DNA from 2 places in the Dendrosporobacter quercicolus genome. Region 1 is predicted to be linked to the other one. Evidence: a T-box and tRNA genes for the amino acid it is inferred to sense, from the RefSeq annotation. Region 1 holds a T-box; the other holds one or more tRNA genes.
The links. A T-box is a leader RNA that pairs with one kind of tRNA and senses whether it is charged. The one in region 1 lies ahead of tyrS (tyrosine--tRNA ligase), so its partner is inferred to be a tRNA-Tyr.

Region 1 (12,064 bases):
CACAAGTGTTAGCCAACCTGAAAGCTTTGCTGGAGGCCAAGGGCAAACAAGTTAAACTGGAGTGGTTTTAACCCTAAGGAGGAGAAGTTATGGCACTTATATCAATAGAAATCTGTATGGGATCAGCCTGTTATTTATTAGGTGGACAGGATTTACTCGAGGCAATTGAAGCTCTTCCGCCGGAAAAGAAGGCGCAAATAGATTTAAGGGGGGCCACCTGTCTTAAAGCCTGCTCAACAGGTCCTAATATTAAAATTGATGGCGCCCTGATGTCCAATGTAACGCCCGAACGGCTGTTAGAGATTATTGGCGAAAAAATGAACGGTTGACTATTCTTGTAAGCAGAGAGGAGTTTCTAGATGTCTCAAGTTACGGAGCTTGTTAAATTACGCCGCAAAGTCCTGACGGAAATCGCCAGAATGACTTTCACCGGAGAATTAATAGAAAATGTAAACAATATTCTTCATACTGTAGTAACCGAAGATGGACCGCGTTATCGCTGTTGCGTTCACAAAGAACGGGCCGTATTGCAGGAACGGATTAAATTAGCGCTCAGTCAGCCGGCTGAGGCTCTACTGGAAACAGCGGCGCAAAATGCCGTTGAGGGCGTTGTTGCCGATATGCCCATTCTTCAAGTGATACCGACAGCCTGCGATCAGTGTCCCATCGATAAATTTATTGTCACGAATGCCTGTCGTAATTGCCTGGCGCATCATTGTATCAACAGCTGTCCGAAAAAAGCGATCATGGTTGTGCAAAATCGTGCTTATATTGACAAGAGCAGGTGTGTTGAGTGCGGCCTTTGTAAAAAATCCTGCCCGTATGGCGCCATTATTGAGGTAAGCCGCCCTTGCGAAGGCGCCTGTGATCTTAAAGCGATTACCGCCGGCAGCGACCGGCGGGCGCAAATTAATTATGATAAATGCGTACAATGCGGCGGCTGTAAGTCGGCCTGTCCGTTTGGCGCTATCGCTGACCGTTCGGAGATCGTTCAATTGATCCAGGCTTTGCAGTCGGAGCAAAAAGTATACGCAATGGTGGCGCCGGCCTTCATTGGCCAATTTGGTGCCAAAGTCCAGGCGGGTCAAGTTGTCAGCGCACTTAGGCGAATCGGTTTTCATGAGGTTTATGAGGCTTCCTACGGGGCGGACATCGTCACCATTGAGGAAACTGCCGAGTTCCTGAAATCAGTGCCTGAGGCGCGGGCGTTTATGACAACCTCCTGTTGCCCGGCTTATGTCAGTATGGTGGAAAAGCATTTGCCGGATCTGGCGGGCGCTGTTTCGAGTACGGTTTCGCCGATGATTGCAACCGCCAAAGTGATCAAAGAACGTGACCCGGGAGCGATAACGGTCTTTATTGGGCCCTGTATTGCCAAAAAAGCTGAAGCTGTCCGGTATGCCGGAGTTGTTGATTTTACAGTAACCTTCGAAGAAGTGGCCTGCATGATGGTTGGCGCGGGAATAAATATTACCGCAATTGAAGATACTGAATATCAGACAACAGCTTCCTCGACCGGCAATGATTTTGCCAGAGCCGGCGGAGTCGTGCAAGCGGTGATCAAACATGCGGAAGCGATCGATGCCGGCGTTGAAATTAAAGCACACCGGGCGGAAGGCTTGAGCAATTGCAAAACAGCTTTGCTGCAAATGAAAGCCGGCAAGCTGGATGCGAACTTTTTCGAAGGAATGTCCTGCGCCGGCGGTTGTGTGGGCGGGCCGGGGATTTTAACAAATCCCAGAGTTACCGGGAAACTGGTGGAGAATTACGCTTTAAAAGCGGAATATAAAACCGCTTCAGATAATGAACAGGTAGTTCAGATTTTGCATAAAGGCGGGCATTGGCACGTAAAATAGAAGATTGACAAGTTTGGCGGATTTTTGTTATATTACACTTAAGTTAATAATTTAAATGTGATGAATGGAAGAAGTAATCAGGGATTGCTTTACAGAGAGCCGGGGGAGGCTGGAACCCGGCAGGCATACCTGACGAAATACACCCGGGAACAGCAGGCTTAAGATTTTGGCCAAGCCGGTTAGCCGCCGTTAAAAAGCTCCGAGAGTATAGTTTATATACCTCGACAAAGCGGCTTTATCGGCAATTTGGGTGGTACCGCGGGTTTTTGCCCGTCCCTGTTCAGGGGGCGGGCTTTTCTGTTTTTAAATATTCTAAGCAGCAATCAGGAGGTTTTGATGATGTCGGTACTGGACATTTTGAGAGAGCGTGGCTATATTGCCCAGATTACACACGAAAAAGAAATTGAGGATCTATTGTCCTCAGAGAGAATTACCTTTTATATTGGTTTTGATCCGACCGCCGACAGCCTGCATGTAGGCCATTTTTTAGGGTTGATGGTCATGGCCCATATGCAGCAGGCCGGCCACCGGCCCATTTGCTTAATTGGCGGCGGGACGGCGACGATCGGTGATCCCAGCGGTAAAAGCGATATGCGTAAAATGATGACCGCGGAAACGATTGAGCATAATGGAAATGCCTTTAAGCGTCAGTTTGCAAAGTTTATTGACTTTGATGATCATAAGGCCTTGATGATGAATAATGCCGACTGGCTGGCAAAGCTTAATTATATTGAGATTTTGCGTGAAGTTGGCGCCCATTTCTCCGTTAACCGGATGTTAACTGCCGAATGCTTCAAGCAGCGCCTGGAGCGCGGTCTTTCCTTTTTAGAGTTTAACTACATGATTATGCAGGCTTATGACTTTCTTGAATTGAACCGGAAAACCGGTTGTATCATGCAAATGGGCGGTGATGATCAATGGTCCAACATCTTGGCGGGCGTTGATCTGATCAGGCGTAAGGAAAGCAAGCCGGCCTACGGCCTTACATTTACGCTGCTTACCACAAGTGACGGACGCAAGATGGGCAAAACGGAAAAAGGCGCTCTATGGCTTGATCCGGAGAAAACCTCAGCTTATGAGTTTTACCAGTACTGGCGCAATATCGATGACGCCGATGTTGAAAAATGTCTGGCCTTGCTGACCTTTTTGCCGATGGAGGAAGTAAGACGGCTGGGCGCTTTGAAAGACCAGGAAATTAATATTGCCAAAAAAAGGCTGGCCCTGGAGGTCACTAAGCTCATTCACGGCGGTGAAGAGGCGGAAAAAGCCCGGCAGGCGGCTGAAGCACTGTTTGGCGGCGCCGGAGCGCTGGATCATGCGCCGAAGGCGGTAATCAGCCCGGCAATGGTCGGTACAAAATTACTGGATATTATGGCGGCAACCGGCATCGTTGCATCTAAAAGCGAGGCCAGGCGGCTGATTGCTCAGGGTGGGCTGTATATCGGCAATGATAAAGTAACTGACCCGGAGATGAAGCTGACTGCTGATTTATTTACCGATGACAGCCTGCTGATGCGAAAAGGCAAGAAGACTTATATCCGCATCGTCATTGCGTGATTTTTTGTCTGGAGGTTTTGCCAATTCCGCCATGTTATGGTAAAATAGTGGCTGATTTGGAGTAAAGGGGAGAAATGTATGTCAGGGCATTCTAAATGGGCAAATATAAAACATCGCAAGGGTAAAATGGATGCTGTCCGCGGTAAGATAACAACGAAAATCAGCCGTGAAATTACCGTCGCCGTTCGTCTGGGCGGCAGCGACCCTACCGGCAATATGAAACTTAAGCTGGCTTTAGCCAAAGCCAAAGCCAATAATATTCCCAAAGATAATATCCAGCGGGCCGTGCAAAAAGGGTTAGGCGCGCTGGAGGGCAGTTCTTATGAGGAACTGACGTATGAAGGCTATGGCCCCGGCGGGGCAGCCCTGCTGGTTGATATTCTGACCGATAACCGCAACCGCACTGCCGCCGACATCCGGCACTTGTTTTCGAAACATGGCGGCAATTTGGGTGAGTCGGGCTGCGTGGCCTGGATGTTTAAGCGCAAAGGACTGTTTGTTGTCGAACAGGAGGCCGCCCCGGATGAGGAAGCGCTAATGCTGCTGGCGTTGGAAGCCGGAGCTGAGGACTTTAAAACTGAGGATGACGTTTTTGAAATAACGACGGCTCCTGAGGATTTTGATCAAGTGCAGGAAGCATTGGAGAAAAACAATATTGAAACCTCGGTGGCGCAGATTTCTATGCTACCGGATACAACGGTTGAATTGCAGGGCGATGAGGCCGCCAAAATGATGCGGCTGATGGAAGCTTTGGAAGATCATGATGATGTTCAGGAAGTTTATGCAAACGTTGATTTTCCTGATGATATGATGTAAGCGGCAGGTCCCGTCAGGGACCTGTTCTTTATGAGGAGGAATCACAGCGCAATGTAAAAAAATGTAATAATTTGATGGAAAAAATTGAGATTAAAATAAAAGGGGTTTAAGTTATTATCGCGAATAAACAAAATATGGGAATGATATTCAGTGGCATTGCAATATCGTTTCCATGACATTTCAATTATATTTGAAAGACTGGGAAAGAGTAAAAATAAAAAGACTAAGAATAATATTGAAAAGCTGATCAGAAAAAACTGAAGGCTATAAAGACCCTTGAAATAAGGGCTTTTATAGCTTTTAGTTTTTTTATGTAGAAACATTATCCTTCCATTTGAGCGATAATATAAAAGCTTTGCAAGAAAATAAGAAGTAATTTTGCTGCATCTTTCCATGAGAGTTTTTTAGTATTAGAGTCAGTCCATAGTAAATTTGTCAAACTACTAAATATGTTTTCTAAACATTAGTAATTACCGTCTGTAAAACATTATTATACGAGAGGTAAGCTTTGATGGATTGGTATGCGCTTTTCGTTAAAACAGGAAAGGAAGATTTAGTTCAACAATGGCTTCGAATCTATTTTAATGAATCTATTTTATCTACCATTATTCCGCAGAGAAGGCTTATGGAGAGAAAAGGCGGAAAAGTAAAGCAGGTACTAAAAAAGATGTTTCCAGGTTATATTTTTTTTCATACTGAAATGAATATGGAAACTTATTATATGGTTCAAAAAATTCCACATGTTATTCGGATATTAAAAACTGGAGAGTATTACACAAAAATAGCAGAGGATGAAATGGTTTGCATTCTTAAATTGTTAGATCATGAAGGTGTGGTAGATTATTCCAAAATTTATATATTTAATTCCAAAATTTTTATCAAAAGTGGCCCCCTTAAAGGAATGGAAGGGATCATTATAGCAGTAGATAAGCGTAAAAATAGGGTTAAGGTACTGGTGAATTTCATGGGAGTGCCAAAACCAATTGATTTGGGCATTGAAGTACTTAGAAATTAAATCATGATAAACAAAATCATAAGGATATCTTTGGTGTTTCGGCCCATTAGATAATCTATGAGGTTATAGTTGTCGTATCGGTAGTGTAATATATTTTGCATGAAAGGTAAGAGTATGCCTTATTAATGGTGTGCTTTAATAATTGATAGAATTAATGAATAAGTATTACTATCAAACGTGGTAAAGAATTATCATATGCCAGCTTATTGTTAACTCTACACTCTAGCTGACGTAAAATTCTTTACCACGTTCTCTCTACTTAACCTGTGTAAGTTTCAAACTTTTTGTGTGCAGCTAATTCATTGAAAGAAGTAAATATTGTTATTCAGTTAATGATCGATTTGTTTGAAGTGAAGAGAAGGGATACAATTTATTATCGAGTTCATTGTAGTTCGGCGCTAGGTTCTTTTAAGCAATGGGTTGCAGGGATTGATTTAAAAACTAAAAATAGACATTCGATCAATTGCTGAAAAACATCTGATAAAACAGCGAAAACTCCTTAAATAACCGAATTATTTCTATTATTTGTGCTAAATAAAGCCAGTGGCAAAAGTGGAAGAGGTGATCTGATGAATCAGCAAGGCTCTTATCAGATTAATACAATTTCAAGTTGTGTTGAAGCAGAAATAAGTCGTTTGAAAGCTCAAGTTGAATTGTTTTGGGACAAGGAATTTAAGCATTATATTGAATTTGGTTTGAGCGATGGAATGTTAATCGCCGAGCTTGGTTCAGGTCCAGGATTTGTCACGGAAAAAATATTGGGCAGATTGCCCAATACAAAAATTACAGCTATAGAGATTGATCCATTCCTGGCGGATTATGCCCGGAAATATTTGTCTCAAAAAAAGTTTAGTCAAGTTGAAGTGCTTCAAAAATCAATAATGCAAACTGGATTAGCCGAAAATTTCTTTGATTTTGCGGTTATACGATTAGTCTTAGAACATTTACCTGATCCTGTTAATGCTGTTCGCGAAGTATTTCGAATATTAAAACCCGGGGGGAAAGCGATATTCGTTGATAATGATTTTGAAATGCATATAATGACCTATCCAAATATTTTAGAGCTGAGAGAACTCTATGATGCCTACTGCAGATCCCGGTATGCGGAAGGCGGTAACCCCAAAATTGGCCGGGAACTACCTAATATTCTTAAAAGGGGTGGGTTTTCTAAAGTTGATTTTGAAATTATTAATGCGCATAGCGAAATAGTTTGTGAGGAAATATTTTTTAAATCCGAGGGGATCGGTATTCCAGTAAAATTGGTACAGGACGGTTTCTTATCAAGTAAATCTCTCGGAAAAATTTCCATGGAATGGAGAAATATGCTTAAAGATGAAAATCATTCTATTCTTCGGCAGTTATATATAGGAATTGGTGAAAAGTTGGTGTGAAAGGAGAATATAGTATGATGAATGCTAATCTACATGTTTATCAAAAAAATATTGAAAACAAAGTAAAGAAAGTACTTGCGGGAATAGTAAACAACACAAGTTATCCCTTGAATTTTGATAAAAGTTTCTCAGAGTTAGGTATTAATTCGGTGCTGGCGGTTGAATTAGTGGAAGCGGTCAATCAAGAATTGGAAATTGAGTTAGGAATTGAAGTGGTTTTTGATTATAGCAATGTCAAAGATTTGGCAAATCATATAGCAAATCAATACCATATAGCAAATGGTGCAAATAAGGGAAAAGCTTATAAAAAATACAGTGACATAAGTAGTCACGAAGTTATTGAACAGGAATTGAAAAAAATAATAGCTGATTTATTAAGGGATAGTACCCTGGATTTAGACAAGAGCTTTTTAGATTTGGGTATTAACTCAGTATTGGCTGTGGAATTGATAGAAGCAGTCAATCAAAAATTCGAAATTCAACTAGGAATTGAAGTTGTTTTTGATTATAGCGGGGTCAAGGAGTTAGCTCAAGTTATTATTAGTCGCTATGGTGAAGAATGGCGACAGAAAAATGGTAAACGATCTGCCGGTTATAATCATTTGTTAAGGGAAAGAAGCCTGGGAATAAAAAAAGCAATTTCAAGCGAAGAAAGTAATAACAATCAGGCATTTCTTGTAAAAGAACGAGATTCAATAGCAATAATAGGTATCTCAGGCAAATTCGCCGATTCAGACACAATTGAAGAATTCTGGGATCACATTAAGTCGGGGCATAGCTGTATAGCGGTAATTGATCGCAAAGGCTGGGACGAAATTAGCTATTTCCATCCGGATTTTGCCCAAAAGAATAGATCGGTCAGTAAATGGGGTGGTTTACTAAGAAACATTGACAGATTTGATCCCGCATTTTTTGATATTTCACCGCGGGAAGCGGAAAGAATGGATCCGCAGCAGCGATTGTTCTTAACAGAAGCATTTAAAGCTTTTGAAGACGGGGGATATTCCGCCCAACAGCTATCGGGGACAAAGGTAGGGGTTTTTGTTGGTGGTCGAACCTCGGATTATAAGGAACAAACATTGAATCAGGAAGAGATAAATTCTCAAACATTTTTAGGCAATGACATGTCAATTTTAGCGGCAAGAATTTCATATTTTTTAAATCTTAAGGGACCAAGTCTTGCTGTAGATACTGCGTGTTCATCATCATTGGTAGCCATCCATCTGGCTTGCAATAGTCTCCTTAAAGGAGAATCAGAAATTGCGTTAGCCGGTGGAGTTTTTATTATTAGCTCACCGGAATTTTATGTCATGACCTCAAAAACAGGCATGTTGTCACCTGATGGCCAATGTAAAACCTTTGACAATAGTGCGAACGGGATCGTAGTTGGAGAAGGTGTCGGGGCTGTAGTATTAAAGCGGTTAGAATCAGCAATTAGGGACGGGGATCATATTTATGGCGTAATTAAAGGTTCTGCCATAAACCAAGATGGGAAGACAAAAGGTATTACTTCACCAAGTATGCTTTCCCAAAAAGCATTGATATATGAAGCATATAAAAATGCTGCTGTTCATCCCGAAACAGTTAGCTATATTGAAGCACATGGCACAGGGACTAAATTAGGCGATCCAATTGAAATTAAAGCCTTATCAGAGGCATTCCGGATGTTTACTGCTAAAACTCAATTTTGCGCCATCGGATCGCACAAACCAAATATTGGACATACTATAATGTCAGCCGGAATTGCAGGTGTTTTTAAAATCTTAATGGCGATGAAATATAAAATGCTTCCTCCAACTATTAGTGTCGAAAAGATTAATGAGCATATAAATTTTAATGAAAGCCCCTTTTTTATAAATACTAGACTTACTGAATGGAAAAGCAGTGATGGAAATCCTTTACGTGCAGGGGTAAGTTCGTTTGGATTTAGTGGTACGAATTGTCATGTGATTATTGAAGAGCCTCCAGTGCAACAGGGTGCAAATAAGCATGTTCGCCCCTATTACTTATTCACGTTCTCTGCAAAAACAAAAACAGCCTTAAATCAAAGAATTATCGATATGAACGCATGGCTGGAAAAAGAAGCAGAGCAATATTGCTTAGGAGATATTTCCTACACTCTCTTAATTGGCAGAAGTCATTTTTCAGTTAGATGTGCTTTTATCGCGAGTAATATAGATGAACTGAAACAAAAAATAATGGAAATTTACAAAAATGAGACCACAGATGATTTTTTTAGTTATGAAGCAACAAGTTCTCCTAAAATACAATTAATATTAAAAAAATATGGTGAACGACTTGTTGAAGAATTACAGCAATCTGATAATTCAGATTGGGAGAATTATAAAGAAAAGCTGCTGTTTTTAGCAGAGCTATACGCTAATGAATATAATCTGGAATGGGCGATGTTATACAAAAAGGGAAGTTACTGTCGTGTTCCATTGCCCACATATCCATTTTGCGAAGACAATTATTGTATACTTACAAGCACAGAACACTATCTTTTCGATAATGACTTTGCGGGCATCATTCACCCGCTGATACATCGGAATATCTCCAACTTTGCGCAACAGCAGTTTAGTTCGACCTTTACGGGGCGCGAATTATTTTTGGCGGATCATATAGTGAAGGGTAAACGGGTTTTGCCTGGCGTGGCCTGCCTGGAAATGGCTCGTGTCGCTGTAGATTTGGCATCAGGATCACAGTCGATGGGAATTCGATTAAAAAACGTGAGCTGGACTCGCCAAATGTCAATACAGCAGCAATCTGTTCAGGTATTTATTAGACTTGACCCTGAAGATAACGGAGAAATTGCCTTTGAAATCTATAGTTACGCGAATGAGACGGATACAGGCCCGGTTATTCACAGTCGAGGCAGTGCCGTGTTGAGTAGTACGCTTAGGCAGGGATTAACCTTGGATATAGCGGCTTTACAAGCGAAGTGCACTTTAAACACCCTTTCGGCAAAACAATGCTATGATGCGTATTGCGTTATGGGGCTTGACTATGGACCAGGCCACAAAGGAGTTGAGCTGGTATATATCGGATTAGGAGAAGTGTTGGCCAAGTTGTCTCTGCCAGGCTTCGTTTCCAATACGCTGCATCAATATGTACTGCATCCAAGTGTCATGGATTCAGCGCTACAGGCGTCAATAGGCTTAAAGATTGGCAATTGTATTGAGCCTGGCAAGCTTGCCTTGCCTTTTGCCGTGCAAGAAATTGAAATTATTGACAGATGCACCTCCCGCATGTGGGCCTGGCTCCGTTACAGTGAGGGGAGTAAAGCCGGGGATAAAGTAGAAAAGCTCGATATTGATTTATGCGATGAAAATGGGACGATTTGTGTACGGATGAGAGGGTTTTCAACAAGAGTATTGGAAGCGGAAGGGGAGACGGCAAAAGCCTCGGCAACCCCTGGGACGCTGTTGCTCCGACCTTGTTGGAATAAGAAACCCATAAACAGAGAAGATAAGTTCCCAATATATATGCAGCATCTGGTGATCTTGTGCGAGATGGGCCATATTTCTCAGGAAGAAGTAGTAAGTCATATACCAGGAAGCCATTGTATTATATTGCAATCTAAACAGGATAATATAGTCGATCGCTTTGAGACATATGCTCTTAGGGTATTTGATGAAATTCAAAATATTATTAAGAGTAAACCTAGCGGTAAGGTATTGATTCAAATTGTAGTTACGAATGAGAATGAACAGCAACTATTTTGCGGACTGGCCGGACTATTGAAAACCGCTCAACTGGAGAATCCCAAATTAATAGGGCAGCTAATTGAGTGGGATTTTTTAGCAAATACTGAGACAATCATTGCAAAGTTGCAGGAAAACAGCCGGAGACCTTTTGATAACCAGATTTGCTATCGGGATGACCAGCGGTTGGTTGTGGAGTGGAATGAAATTATATCATCGGAAGAAGAGTCACGTATTCCCTGGAAAGATCATGGGGTCTATCTAATTACAGGTGGTGCTGGTGGATTAGGAATTATTTTTGCCAGGGAGATTGTGCAGAAAGTTAAGCATGTGACTCTCATTCTCACTGGGCGATCATTACTCAGTGAGGAAAAGCACACTCAACTTAGAGAACTGCAAGCATTGGGCTCTAGAATTGAATACAGACGAACAGATGTGACTGACAAGAAAGCGGTTGCGGACTTAATTCAAAAAATTACGGAAGATTTCGGGGGACTCAATGGCATCATTCATGCTGCTGGCGTGCTTCGCGATAACTATATCCTAAATAAAACTAAGGAGGAATGGCGAGCAGTCCTTGCCCCTAAGGTCTTAGGACTAGTGAATCTAGATCAAGCAAGCGAGAAGGTAAACCTTGACTTTTTTATCTTCTTTTCTTCAGTAACAGGGAGTTTAGGTAATCTGGGTCAAGCCGATTACGCAACTGCCAATGCCTTTATGGATTGTTATTCCGGGTACCGCAATGCTCAGGTTGCAAAGAAACAACGCTGCGGGCAGACCTTATCAGTCAACTGGCCATTGTGGAAAGAAGGCGGTATGCATATAAACGAAGAATCTGCGAGAATGATGAGACAAAGCGTGGGAATGAGTGCTATGCAAACCTCAAGTGGCATCCTAGCGTTATATCAAGGTTTTGCTTCACAAGAAAACCAGGTATTGGTCATGGAAGGTAATCTTGTACAAATGAAAAAATTAATGCTTTCTATTAAGAGCGGTGCTGCTGCACAACTTAAGAAAGCTACTATAAGAGCTGATTGCAGGATCGATACTGGTTTATTAGATACAGTGCAAGCTGCTTTGTTGCAAGCCGCATCTAATTTGCTTAAGGTTAAAACTGAAGATAGCGACGGAAATATCCAACTGAATGAATTCGGTTTTGATCCCGTTACATTGACGGAATTCATAAATCAAATCAACCAGGAATATCAGTTTGAGTTGACGACTGGTATAGTTTCTGAACACCCGACACTCTATAGCTTAGCAGAATACCTAGTGGAAAATTACAAAGAGGACTTTGTAAAACGATTCAAACTTGCCTCTACAATTATAAGGCCGGAAATTGATCTCAACACATCGTTTGAAAAAATAAAGCGGATTTTGATTCAAAGCGTATCAAAATTTTTGAAGTTAAAGTCAGAGGCTATCAATATATATACCGAGTTGAGCAAATATGGATTTGACTCAATCATGCTGACTGAATTTGTGAATATATTAAACCAGGAATACAACCTGGAATTAACTCCCACTGTATTTTTTGAATATCCCACCATTCAAAGTTTTGCTGAATATTTAAGTGCAGAGAAGCATGCAGCGTTTGGCGCAAGCTTTATTCAAAGCAGATTGGAATCCTCAGTTCAAGCTCAACCTGAAGGTTGTACAGTAAAGGAAGGTCTGCTCAAAAACGAACGATATTCAAGATTTGCAAGAGCATTGGCTTCAGTCGCA
Region 2 (12,064 bases), on a different contig from region 1:
GTACTTATGTCTTACCTTGATGGCAAATCTTATCAGGAGATTGCTGTTGAACTGGAACGTCATGTTAAATCAATTGATAATGCCCTGCAGCGGGTTAAGCGTAAATTGGAGCGGTATCTTGACAATCGCGGTGATGATACGGAGATTCGCGGCATGTACAGGGGCTTGACCGGATTAAACCGGGAATTGCACGAACTGTGTGATTGTATTGACGGTGATGACGATTAGATGACATCCTAAGGGGTGCCATCTTTTTTTATTTGTTTTTTTGCGTTCCCTTTGTGTCCTTCGCGTACTTTGCGGTTAAATGCATTTTCTATCCACAAAGGATAATCACCATATTTTGGCGTATAAAGAATTAGTAAAGATTTAGAATTAGGCTGAAATAGCAGGCGGGAGGCAGTTATGGCTGAATTTAAACGTATTGGCGTTTTGACCGGGGGCGGGGACTGTCCGGGACTCAATGCCGTTATCCGGGCTGTGGTGAAGACCGCAGCCGGTAATGGAATAGAAGTCTGGGGCATGCGAAACGGCTTTGGCGGGCTGGTGGAAAACCAGCTGGAGGCATTGGCTGTGAGTTCTGTTTCCGGCATTTTGCCGCGCGGCGGGACGATTTTGGGTACTACCAACCGTGATAATCCCTTCAACTATCGCTTACATAAAGAAGATGAAGTTGTCTATGCCGATTTATCAGGCCAGGCTCTGGCCAATCTGGCGGCCAAGGGAATTGAAGCGCTGGTCGTCATTGGCGGGGACGGAACGCTGCGGATTGGCGCTGAGTTTGGCCAATTGGGCCTGCCGGTGATCGGCGTGCCTAAGACAATTGATAATGATATTCCCGGCACCGAGCGTACGTTTGGTTTTGATACGGCGGTAAGTGTAGCCACAGATGCGCTGGATCGCCTGCACACTACTGCCGAGTCGCATCACCGGGTAATGGTACTGGAGGTTATGGGCCGGTATGCCGGCTGGATTGCCTTGCATTCCGGCTTGGCGGGCGGAGCGGACTGCATTTTAATTCCGGAAATCCCCTATAATCTGGCCGCTGTGAATGCAAAAATAACCGAACGCCGGGCGAATGGAAAACTATTCAGCATTATTGTGGTTGCAGAGGGCGCCCGGCCGCTGCAGGGAAAAATGGTTGGTGTTAAGGCGGCTGAGGGCAGTAGTGAGAGCATTCGCTTAGGCGGCATTGGCGAAAAATTGGCCCGCGACATTGAACGGTTGACCGGCGTGGAGTCCAGATGCACTGTTTTAGGGCATTTGCAGCGGGGCGGCAGCCCGACGCCCTTTGACCGGGTTCTGGCTACCCGCTACGGCGTAGCCGCGGTTGAGTGCCTGCTGACTGGTCAGACCGGCTGTATGGTAGCTTTGCAGGCTAACCGAATTGTTACGCTGGCCTTGGCGGACATTGCCGGAAAACCGGGGAATGTGCCGGTTGAAGGAGATTTGGTTGCTGACGCCCGGGCAATCAATATTTGTTTTGGCGATTAGCGATATGAATAGTGGCCTGCAAGCGCGGAAGTTGATTCTCTGCTGATGCTGCCGGCCTAGCGCCCGGACTGTTCGGTTGCGGGTTTAAACAAACGTTTTGCGGGGATTTTGTTAAAAAGGATGTGACCTGATGAGTGATAATGTGATTGCCGTAATCATCGGTATTGTGGAAGGTCTTACTGAATTTTTGCCGGTTTCTTCAACCGGACATATGATTATTGTGGGCTCAATGCTAAATTTTGAAGGTGAAATTGCCAGTGTATTTGAAGTGTTCATCCAGTTAGGGGCGATATTATCGGTATTGTTTATCTATCGTGATAAATATGTAAGCATGCTGAGACCACAGCGCTTGAACGTTTATAGACGCGGCCTGACGGCCCAGCACGTAATCGCCGGAATTGTTCCGGTGATGGGGGTCGGTTTTTTGCTGCATGGAGTGATCAAAACCTATCTATTTTCACCTTATACTGTCATTATTGGCCTGGTAGCGGGTGGGGCATTCATGCTGGCAGCGGAGAAAACCTCCAGCCGGGTGCTGACCCGGGATGTTGATTCGATCAGTGTTAAACAGGCTTTCTGGGTTGGTTTGTTTCAGATTTTATCCCTTTGGCCGGGTTTTTCCCGGTCCGGCTCAACAATTGCGGGCGGCCTTTTTTTTGGTCTCAGCCGCAAAGCCGCCGCCGATTTTTCCTTTATTATCGCGGCTCCCTTAATGATGGTCGCCTGTTTGTATGATTTACTAAAAGTTTGGGATAAACTGAGTATCAACGAACTTAATATGTTTGCCATTGGTTTTGTCGTGGCTTTTGTCGTGGCCTACATATCGGTGGTTTGGTTTCTCCGGTTTCTAAACAATTCCTCATTGGCGGCATTTGCTTATTACCGCTTTGTTTTGGCGGCATTTTCGTATTATTATTTTTTTGTCAGATAATCGCTGTTTGTTCTGTCGCTGCCGGCTAGGACGTGTCTGTTGTTGCTGGATAAAATTACTTTTTAAAAAGGCTTTACATTTATAATAAGTTGTGGTAATATTATATCTTGTCACCAGGTAATGCTGTTTATCGCGGGGTGGAGCAGTTGGTAGCTCGTCGGGCTCATAACCCGAAGGCCGCAGGTTCAAGTCCTGCCCCCGCAACCAAATTTCTTGATTTAGTAAAATTTATATTGACATAATGTATCAGGTGATATACAATATATCTTGTGTTAAGCGACATGCTGGTGTAGCTCAATTGGTAGAGCAGCTGACTTGTAATCAGCAGGTTGGGGGTTCAATTCCTCTCGCCAGCTCCATACGGATGGGTTCCCGAGTGGCTAAAGGGAGCAGACTGTAAATCTGCCGGCTCTGCCTTCGTTGGTTCGAATCCAACCCCATCCACCATACACCATTTATCGCGGGGTGGAGCAGTTGGTAGCTCGTCGGGCTCATAACCCGAAGGCCGCAGGTTCAAGTCCTGCCCCCGCAACCAAGCTTATATGCTGGTGTAGCTCAGTCGGTAGAGCGTATCCTTGGTAAGGATAAGGTCACCGGTTCAATCCCGGTCACTAGCTCCACATATTTGGCGGCGTAGCTCAGTTGGCTAGAGCATGCGGTTCATACCCGCAGTGTCCGGGGTTCAAATCCCTGCGCCGCCACCACATCGTTGATGAAACCTCGTGCTTCGGGGTTTTTTTGCTGTATTGAAGCTTGGCGGCAGTATCGCGCCGGACGTTCTGTATTTGCCGGGAGAAGCCGCGGCGGGCCGGGCGCGGCCGACCTTACCCGGGGAAGGCGCGGCATGAATAAAACGGCCTGCAAATGGAAATATTTATAAAGTGACTTGTCCTGCTGAGCGCGGCAATGCAACTGCCTGTTATCCTGATTTTACCCAACAGGGTTAAGCTGGAAAAATAACATGCCCGGCCCCGTGGGCTATTGACAGGGCGATATAAGTATGCTAGATTATATTAGTGACATTTTGAAGACTTGTCATATTTACAGGTAAGAGAGGTGCAAAAGATGCGCAATGCAGTAACATTGGCCTGTGTGGATTGCAAGCAACGCAATTATCAGTCCAATAAAAACAAAAAGAACGACCCGGATAGATTGGAATTCAATAAGTACTGCAAATTTTGTAAAAAACATACTTTACACAAAGAAACAAAATAAATGATTTGTTACTTGCATTAATATAAGTAGGGGTATAGCTCAATTGGTAGAGTAGCGGTCTCCAAAACCGTTGGTTGTGGGTTCAAGTCCTACTGCCCCTGCCAGTATACTTTGTGTTTAAGCTCAATAGCAGTACGCTACGGGGATGTGAAGAAGAATGGCTGCTCAAGAAACAGCTGTGCAAGGGACTACTTCGCGTTGGAAAAAATTTTTCCGGGAAGTAAAAGCCGAACTGAAAAAAGTATCATGGCCGACTAGACAGGAACTTATTTCGTATTCAGGAATAGTATTTGTTTCTGTCATAACAGTTTCCATATTGATTTGGCTAGTTGATTCCCTGTTTAATGAATTATTGCATTTGATTTTACGATAAGCCGGCTAAGGGGGTGGGGGACGTAAGCAGGCGTCCCTTAAGGCGATGGAATCCGAAAAAAATTGGTATGTAATCCATACATATTCCGGTTATGAGAATAAGGTAAAAGCCAACCTGGAGCGTAAAGTTCATTCGATGGCAATGGAAAACGAAATCTTTCGGGTGCTTGTGCCGATGGAAGATGAAGTTGAAATTAAAGACGGCAAGAAAAAGATTGCCAAGAAAAAGGTTTTTCCCGGTTATGTATTGGTTGAGATGATTGTCAACGACCGGTCCTGGTATGTGGTTCGCAATACGCCAGGGGTAACTGGTTTTGTTGGTTCCGGCACGAAACCTATCCCGCTCACTGAAGCTGAAGTGAAACGTATTCTTAAAGCAATGGGCATGGAAGAGCTAAAACCAAAGATTGATATTAAGGTTTCTCAACATGTGCGCATTAATTCAGGTGCTTTTGAGAATTGGACAGCTACTGTTACCGAGTTATATCCTGACCGCAGCAAGCTTAAGGTTCTTGTCAACATGTTCGGACGCGAGACTCCAGTTGAATTGGATTTTACGCAAGTAGAGAAGATATAAGTGATTAATATAAGGAGGTGTAATAAATAAATGGCTAAGAAAGTTGTTAAACTTGTTAAGTTGCAAGTTCCTGCAGGTAAAGCTACTCCAGCGCCTCCGGTCGGTCCTGCGCTCGGTCAAGCTGGTGTTAATATTATGGCTTTTGTTAAGGACTTCAATGAAAGAACAGCCGCTCAGGCTGGGCTGATCATCCCTGTCGAGATTACAGTATTTGAGGATCGCTCTTTTACTTTTATCACCAAAACCCCGCCAGCGGCTGTTTTGCTTAAAAAAGCCGCCGGACTTGAAACCGCATCAGGTGAACCTAACAAAAAGAAGGTTGCCAAACTTCAGCGCGCCAAAGTGCGTGAAATCGCCGAAAGTAAAATGCAGGATTTGAATGCTGCCAGTGTCGATGCCGCTATGCGGATGATTGAAGGCACTGCCCGCAGTATGGGTATTGACATTATCGACTAAGCTGTCTATAATGCATGCCTGGTGGGAGGAAGTTCCGCTAATACCACAACAGGAGGAATTTGTAATGCCGAAATTTGGGAAAAAGTATCAGGAAGCCGCTAAACTTCTTGAAGATAAAGTATATGAAGCCGAAGAAGCAGTAGATTTGGTTAAGAAAACAGCTACCGCTAAATTTGATGAAACCGTCGAGGTGGCCGTCAAACTGGGGGTCGATCCTAAACATGCCGACCAGCAGGTCCGCGGGGCGGTAGTGCTCCCGCATGGTACTGGTAAAACCAAGCGTGTATTGGTGTTTGCCAAAGGCGAAAAGGTTAAGGAAGCGGAAGCCGCCGGCGCTGATTTTGTCGGCGCTGATGATCTTGTGCAAAAGATTCAGGGCGGCTGGGCGGATTTTGATGTGGCTGTTGCCACCCCGGATATGATGGGTACAGTGGGCCGCCTGGGGAAAATTCTTGGTCCAAAAGGCTTAATGCCAAATCCCAAAGTGGGAACCGTAACGCTGGATGTCACCCGGGCAATAAATGAAATTAAAGCAGGGAAAATTGAATACCGTACCGATAAAGCTGGTAATATCCATGCGCCTATTGGTAAAGTGTCCTTTGATAGTGAGAAGCTTTTAGCAAACTTCCACACCCTGATCGATACATTGATTAAAGTAAAACCTGCCGCGGCCAAAGGTCAGTATATGCGTTCAATCACCATGAGTACTACAATGGGCCCCGGCATCAAGGTAAATCCGTTAAAAGCCTCCGGCAAGACCAATTAACGCTGATTTTTGCAAACAAATGAATAACGCTTTTAAGGCTGTAGACAGCAGGTATTGTTTAAAGGACATTGTCCGCCTGCCGAGGCCGGGGATAATCATGGTTTTGCCATAACGACCTCCGGTGAATACTGCCGGGAGGTCTTTTTCATGTATGACCGCTTGTTTTGCGCAATTCCTAACTATAGGTTGAAAGGAGGTGGATTCTCATGGCTGTAACCTCAGAAAAACAAGCAATTGTTGCTGAACTGAAAGAAAGATTTGTTAATGCCAAAGGGGCCGTACTTACCAATTATCGTGGCCTTACCGTAGCTCAGGATACCAATTTACGCCGGAAACTGCGTGAAGCGGGCGTCGAATACCGTGTGGTAAAAAACACAATGACCAGGATTGCGGCAAAAGAAGCCGGTCTTGAAGGTTTGGATGCTCATTTGGAAGGGCCGACCGCCCTTGCCATATCGTTTACCGACCCGGTTGCTCCGGCTAAGATTATTTCTGACTTTGTGAAAGAAAATAAGCTTGAAGTGCTGGAAGTTAAAGCCGGTATTGTTGAAGGTTCGGTGATCGATGCCCAAGGCGTGAAAGCCCTGGCTGCCCTGCCGCCGCGCGAAGTACTGATTGCCCAGGTGCTGGCTGGCATGCAATCGCCGATTGCCGGTCTGGTCAATGTTCTGCAAGGCTCTATCCGCAATCTGGTGTATGCGCTTGACGCAGTACGCCAACAAAAAGAATCTGCTTAATTAAGCAAAATAAATTTTTATCGAATATATTGGAGGTACATGTAAAATGGCTAATAAAGAAGAAATTATGCAGGCAATTGAGAGCATGACTGTTCTCGAATTATCCGAACTGGTGAAAGCTCTGGAAGAAAAATTCGGCGTATCCGCTGCCGCTCCTGTAGCTTTGGCTGCTGCTCCCGCCGCCGGCGCTGCTCCTGCCGCGGAAGAAAAAACTGAGTTTGATGTTGTGCTTGCCAGTGCTGGCGGCAGCAAAATCAATGTAATTAAAGTTGTTCGCGAGATTACCGGTCTTGGTCTTAAGGAAGCGAAAGAGCTTGTTGACGGTGCTCCAAAAGCAATTAAAGAAAAAGTTTCCAAAGCAGATGCCGATGCTTTAAAAGCAAAGCTTGAAGAAGCTGGCGCGACTGCCGAAATTAAGTAATTTAATACTTAATGCAGGTTATTGCAAAAATAAAGGGTGCCGCAGTGGTACCCTTTATTTTTTGGTAATTTTGGTTTTATTTTCTTGACAAAATAAGTCTAATGTGATAATATTCTTAAATGCGACATGTTTGACAATCTGCAACCAGCATTTGTTTTAGAATAAAAGTTGCATTAAGAATTCGAAAATTTTTTGATTAAGGTATAACTTAACGATTGGCAGGAAATAGTAATATAATGGAGGATGAAACGGATTCTTTCATTCAGACTAAAAAAGCAAGGTTTGATTTTAAATGAGGAGCCTTGCCTTTTTCGTTTTATCCGCTGATTAAGCCGCTCCAAGTTCCAAGCCTCTTTAATGGCGGCGGACAGGAGCGGCTAAGGTACTAGTACTTTATCAGCCCTAATCCTGTGAATATTGACGGTCTATTGTCAGCAACCCTTCGTTGTTGTCGGTCGGCATACTCCTGTATGCCTCCGTCCTCCGCCTTGTGCTGCGAAAGATAGCCTCGCCATTATCCCGCCGTTTTAGAACTGACAAGGTACTAGTGTGGCTTGGGCTAAGCTGCAGCCGCTTTTGGCAGTATGGCCTTACATTTATTATTTACTGACTGCCATGATGTTATGTGTAAGTTTTAGTCAATTTGGGCTAAGGGGTGAAGGATTTAATGTTCAATCCTGTTCCGGTGGGCAAAAGAGTTAGGTACAGCTTTGCAAAAACTAAAGAAGTACTGGACATGCCTAATCTCATTGAAATTCAGAAAAATTCCTACACTTGGTTCTTGAAGGAAGGGCTGCAGGAGATCTTCCACGATATTTCGCCTATCCAGGATTTTACCGGTAATTTGGTGTTATCCTTCGAGAACTTCAATTTGGGTGAGCCCAAATACGAGGTGGAAGAGTGCAAGGAACGTGATGTTACTTATTCGGCGCCGCTCCGGGTGAATGTCCGGCTGATTAATCGTGAGACTGGTGAAATCAAAGAGCAAGAAGTTTTTATGGGTGATTTCCCACTGATGACTGACAATGGAACGTTCATCATTAACGGCGCTGAACGGGTGATTGTCAGCCAATTGGTACGTTCTCCCGGCGCTTATTATGGCGAAACGATTGATACCAGCGGCAAAAAACTATTTAACGCTACGGTAATACCTAACCGGGGCGCCTGGCTGGAACTGGAGACCGATGCCAATGATGTCGTTTCAGTCCGGGTGGACAGAACCCGTAAACTGCCGGCCACTGTGCTTATCCGGGCGCTTGGCTATGGCACCAATGGCGCAATTGCCGAACTGTTTCATGATGATACCCGCATCAGATCTACTCTGGAACGCGACAACACGGCGTCCCGGGAAGAGGCTCTGGTCGAAATATATAAAAGACTGCGTCCCGGAGAACCGCCGACAGTTGACAATGCCACTCAGCTCCTGGAGTCATTATTCTTTGATTCCAAGCGCTATGACCTGGCGACGGTGGGACGTTATAAATTAACCAAAAAGCTGGGCTGGCGGCGGCGCCTGATGGGAAAAACGCTTTATCAGCCGATTGTTGACCAGGAAACCGGCGAGATTATTGTGCCTGAAGGGACAGTATTGGAAGAACCGGTTCTCGAAAAACTGGCTGAGAACGGTATTTTTGACGGCGACAGCTTAATTGAAGTGAAAGTTAAAACAAAAGACGGCGCCCCGGTGAAAATGATTTGTACGCCGAAACTGCCTTATACGCACCGTACAATCACCCGCAATGATATCATTGCGTCAATTAATTACCTGCTTAATCTGATGGACGGCTTTGGCAACACCGATGACATCGATCACCTGGGCAATCGCCGCCTGCGTTCGGTTGGTGAATTGCTGCAAAACCAGTTCCGGATTGGACTGTCCCGGATGGAGCGGGTGGTTAAGGAACGGATGACCATCCAGGATGTCGATGTGATTACGCCGCAGGCGCTGATTAATATTCGCCCGGTGGTCGCCGCGATTAAAGAATTTTTTGGCTCCAGTCAGTTGTCTCAGTTTATGGATCAGACCAATCCGCTGGCCGAGCTTACGCATAAACGGCGCTTAAGCGCACTGGGGCCGGGGGGATTAAGCCGTGAACGGGCCGGCATGGAAGTGCGTGACGTCCATCATTCCCATTATGGCCGGATGTGTCCGATTGAAACGCCGGAAGGCCCCAATATCGGGCTGATTGGCTCACTTTCCACTTATGGACGGATTAATGAATTTGGCTTCATGGAAACGCCCTACCGCAAAGTCGACCGTTACCGTCATATCGTTACCGAAGATGTCCGGTATTTAACGGCTGATGAAGAGGATGAAGTGGTTATTGCCCAGGCCAATGAGGAGCTGACGGACGAAGGCTGGTTTAAAGAAGCCCGCGTTACCGTCCGTTATAAGGATGAAACGATTGTTGTCCCGGCCGAGCGCGTCGATTATATGGACGTATCGCCCAAGCAGGTGGTGTCAATTGCGACGGCAATGATCCCCTTCCTGGAGAATGACGATGCGAATCGGGCGCTGATGGGCGCCAACATGCAGCGTCAGGCTGTTCCGCTGTTAAGGACGCAGGCGCCGATTGTTGGAACAGGAATGGAATACAAGGCCGCCCGTGATTCCGGCGTTGTCATTCTGGCCAAAAACGCCGGGGTGGTGGAAAAGGTTACCGCCCTGGAAATAAAAATCCGCACCGATAGAGGTACTTTGGACAGCTATAAGCTGTTAAAATATTTGCGCTCCAATCAGGGAACCTGCATCAACCAAAAGCCGATTGTATTTAGAGGCGAACGGGTGGAAAAAGGTCAGGTGCTGGCTGACGGCCCGGCGACCGATAATGGCGAGCTGGCCTTAGGCTTTAATGTTCTGGTGGCATTTATGCCCTGGGAAGGCTATAATTACGAGGATGCCATTCTGCTTAGTGAGAAACTGGTAAAAGAGGATGTATTTACTTCCATCCATATTGAGGAATATGAATGCGACGCCCGCGATACCAAGCTGGGCCCGGAAGAAATTACCCGGGATATCCCCAATGTAGCGGAAGAAGCGCTGCGTGACCTTGATGACCGCGGTATCATCAGAATTGGCGCTGAGGTAAGACCGGGCGATATTCTTGTCGGCAAGGTTACCCCCAAAGGGGAAACCGAGCTTACCGCCGAAGAGCGCCTGCTGAGAGCCATCTTTGGCGAAAAAGCCCGGGAAGTCCGGGACACTTCCCTGCGGGTGCCGCATGGTGAAGCCGGCAAGATTGTTGACGTTAAGGTATTCAGCCGTGAGAATGGCGATGAACTGCCGCCTGGCGTCAATCATTTAGTCCGGGTGTATATTGCCCAGAAACGTAAAATTTCTGAAGGCGATAAAATGGCTGGCCGTCATGGCAACAAAGGGGTCGTGTCCCGGATTATGCGGGAAGAGGATATGCCGTTCCTGCCGGACGGCACCCCGGTGCAAATTGTACTCAATCCGCTTGGCGTACCATCGCGTATGAACATCGGACAGGTATTGGAAACCCATTTGGGAATGGCGGCGGCTTTTCTCGGGATGCAGATTAAACAAGGCGATCCTGCGGTTAACGATAAGCTCAGAGCCGTTGGCTATGACCTTGACCGGCATGGTTTGCCGAAGCCGGATATCGCCGGCATTCATCTGGCTACGCCGGTATTTGACGGCGCCAGGGAAACCGAAGTATTCAGTGCGCTCAAGGCAGCCGGCTTGTCTCCCGACGGCAAAACGGTATTGTATGACGGCCGGACCGGAGAAGCGTTCGATAACCCGGTAACCGTCGGCTATGTTTACATGCTGAAGCTGGCGCATTTGGTTGATGATAAAATTCACGCCCGTTCGACCGGCCCGTATTCGCTGGTAACGCAGCAGCCGTTAGGCGGCAAGGCCCAGTTCGGCGGCCAGCGGTTTGGCGAAATGGAAGTATGGGCGCTGGAAGCATACGGCGCAGCTTATACCCTGCAGGAATTATTAACCGTAAAATCCGATGATGTTGTCGGCCGTGTGAAAACTTATGAGGCTATCGTCAAAGGCGAGAACGTTCCTGAACCGGGCGTGCCTGAATCTTTCAAGGTTTTAATCAAGGAACTGCAAAGCATTGGCCTTGATGTGAAAATCCTGACTGAGGACGCCCAGGAGATACTCATCCGTGATACGGAGGAGGACATTCATGAAACAGCCAAAGAGCTTGATTTAAGTATTGGCAGCGCCGAGGTGGCGGCAGGTCCTCATGAACGGAAAAAATCGGATTTTGAGCCTGATGTCGTTGATGCCATCGAAGCCGGCGATGAAATTGAGCCCTTGGAAGAAGAGCTGGATATCATAGCCGAGCTTGGCGATATGGGCGATGAGAACTTTGAAGCACCGTCCCGGGGGGACAATGACGACGAGGAATCCGCCGCAGGCAAGCCGGGCGCCAAAAAGGTGCAAGACAAGGCCAAACGGCTGAATTCCCGTGATTTCCTGGATGAGTTTGAGGATGATACCCAAGAATAAGAAGGGAGTGATAACCCCTTGTTGGATGTAAACAATTTTGATTCTATGCGCATTGGCTTAGCTTCACCGGAACAGATTCACAAGTGGTCGCACGGCGAAGTTAAGAAACCTGAAACAATTAACTACCGGACACTAAAACCGGAGCGTGAGGGCTTATTCTGCGAGAAAATTTTTGGACCGCAGCGCGACTGGGAGTGTCACTGCGGTAAATATAAACGGATCCGCTATAAAGGGATCATTTGTGACCGCTGCGGCGTTGAAGTGACCCGTTCGAAGGTTCGCCGCGACCGGATGGGGCATATTGAGCTGGCGGCGCCGGTCTCGCATATCTGGTATTTTAAAGGTATTCCCAGCCGGATGGGGCTAATTCTGGATATTTCCCCACGGTCGCTGGAAAAGGTTCTGTACTTTGCTTCCTATATCGTGCTTGATCCCGGTGATACGCCGTTGATGAAAAAGCAGCTGCTTAGCGAAAATGAATATCGCGATTATCGCGATAAATACGGCAACTCCTTTAAAGTCGGCATGGGCGCCGAAGCAATCAAAAAATTACTGGAAGAGCTTGATCTTGACAAGCTTGGCCGTGAGCTGCGCCAGGAACTGAAG

Region 2: it encodes a tRNA-Tyr, which carries the amino acid that the T-box ahead of tyrS (tyrosine--tRNA ligase) is inferred to sense. The anticodon was not compared.

What each region holds. Positions count from the first base shown of each region.
Region 1 covers NZ_FNHB01000001.1:87,056-99,119, forward strand. The annotation lists gene BLR06_RS00380 (SpoIIE family protein phosphatase) at 1-71, shown strand, start outside; gene BLR06_RS00385 (NAD(P)H-dependent oxidoreductase subunit E) at 90-329, shown strand; gene BLR06_RS00390 (4Fe-4S dicluster domain-containing protein) at 360-1,856, shown strand; T-box leader at 1,908-2,137, shown strand; gene tyrS (tyrosine--tRNA ligase) at 2,196-3,413, shown strand; gene BLR06_RS00400 (YebC/PmpR family DNA-binding transcriptional regulator) at 3,492-4,229, shown strand; gene loaP (antiterminator LoaP) at 4,741-5,244, shown strand; gene BLR06_RS00415 (class I SAM-dependent methyltransferase) at 5,814-6,635, shown strand; gene BLR06_RS00420 (SDR family NAD(P)-dependent oxidoreductase) at 6,650-12,064, shown strand, end outside.
Region 2 covers NZ_FNHB01000006.1:161,917-173,980, forward strand. The annotation lists gene sigH (RNA polymerase sporulation sigma factor SigH) at 1-228, shown strand, start outside; gene BLR06_RS12645 (6-phosphofructokinase) at 406-1,494, shown strand; gene BLR06_RS12650 (undecaprenyl-diphosphate phosphatase) at 1,625-2,425, shown strand; tRNA gene BLR06_RS12655 (tRNA-Met) at 2,557-2,632, shown strand; tRNA gene BLR06_RS12660 (tRNA-Thr) at 2,709-2,784, shown strand; tRNA gene BLR06_RS12665 (tRNA-Tyr) at 2,788-2,872, shown strand; tRNA gene BLR06_RS12670 (tRNA-Met) at 2,885-2,960, shown strand; tRNA gene BLR06_RS12675 (tRNA-Thr) at 2,970-3,045, shown strand; tRNA gene BLR06_RS12680 (tRNA-Met) at 3,053-3,129, shown strand; gene rpmG (50S ribosomal protein L33) at 3,491-3,640, shown strand; tRNA gene BLR06_RS12690 (tRNA-Trp) at 3,669-3,744, shown strand; gene secE (preprotein translocase subunit SecE) at 3,798-4,013, shown strand; gene nusG (transcription termination/antitermination protein NusG) at 4,059-4,589, shown strand; gene rplK (50S ribosomal protein L11) at 4,620-5,045, shown strand; gene rplA (50S ribosomal protein L1) at 5,110-5,811, shown strand; gene rplJ (50S ribosomal protein L10) at 6,018-6,548, shown strand; gene rplL (50S ribosomal protein L7/L12) at 6,595-6,969, shown strand; gene rpoB (DNA-directed RNA polymerase subunit beta) at 7,637-11,458, shown strand; gene rpoC (DNA-directed RNA polymerase subunit beta') at 11,477-12,064, shown strand, end outside.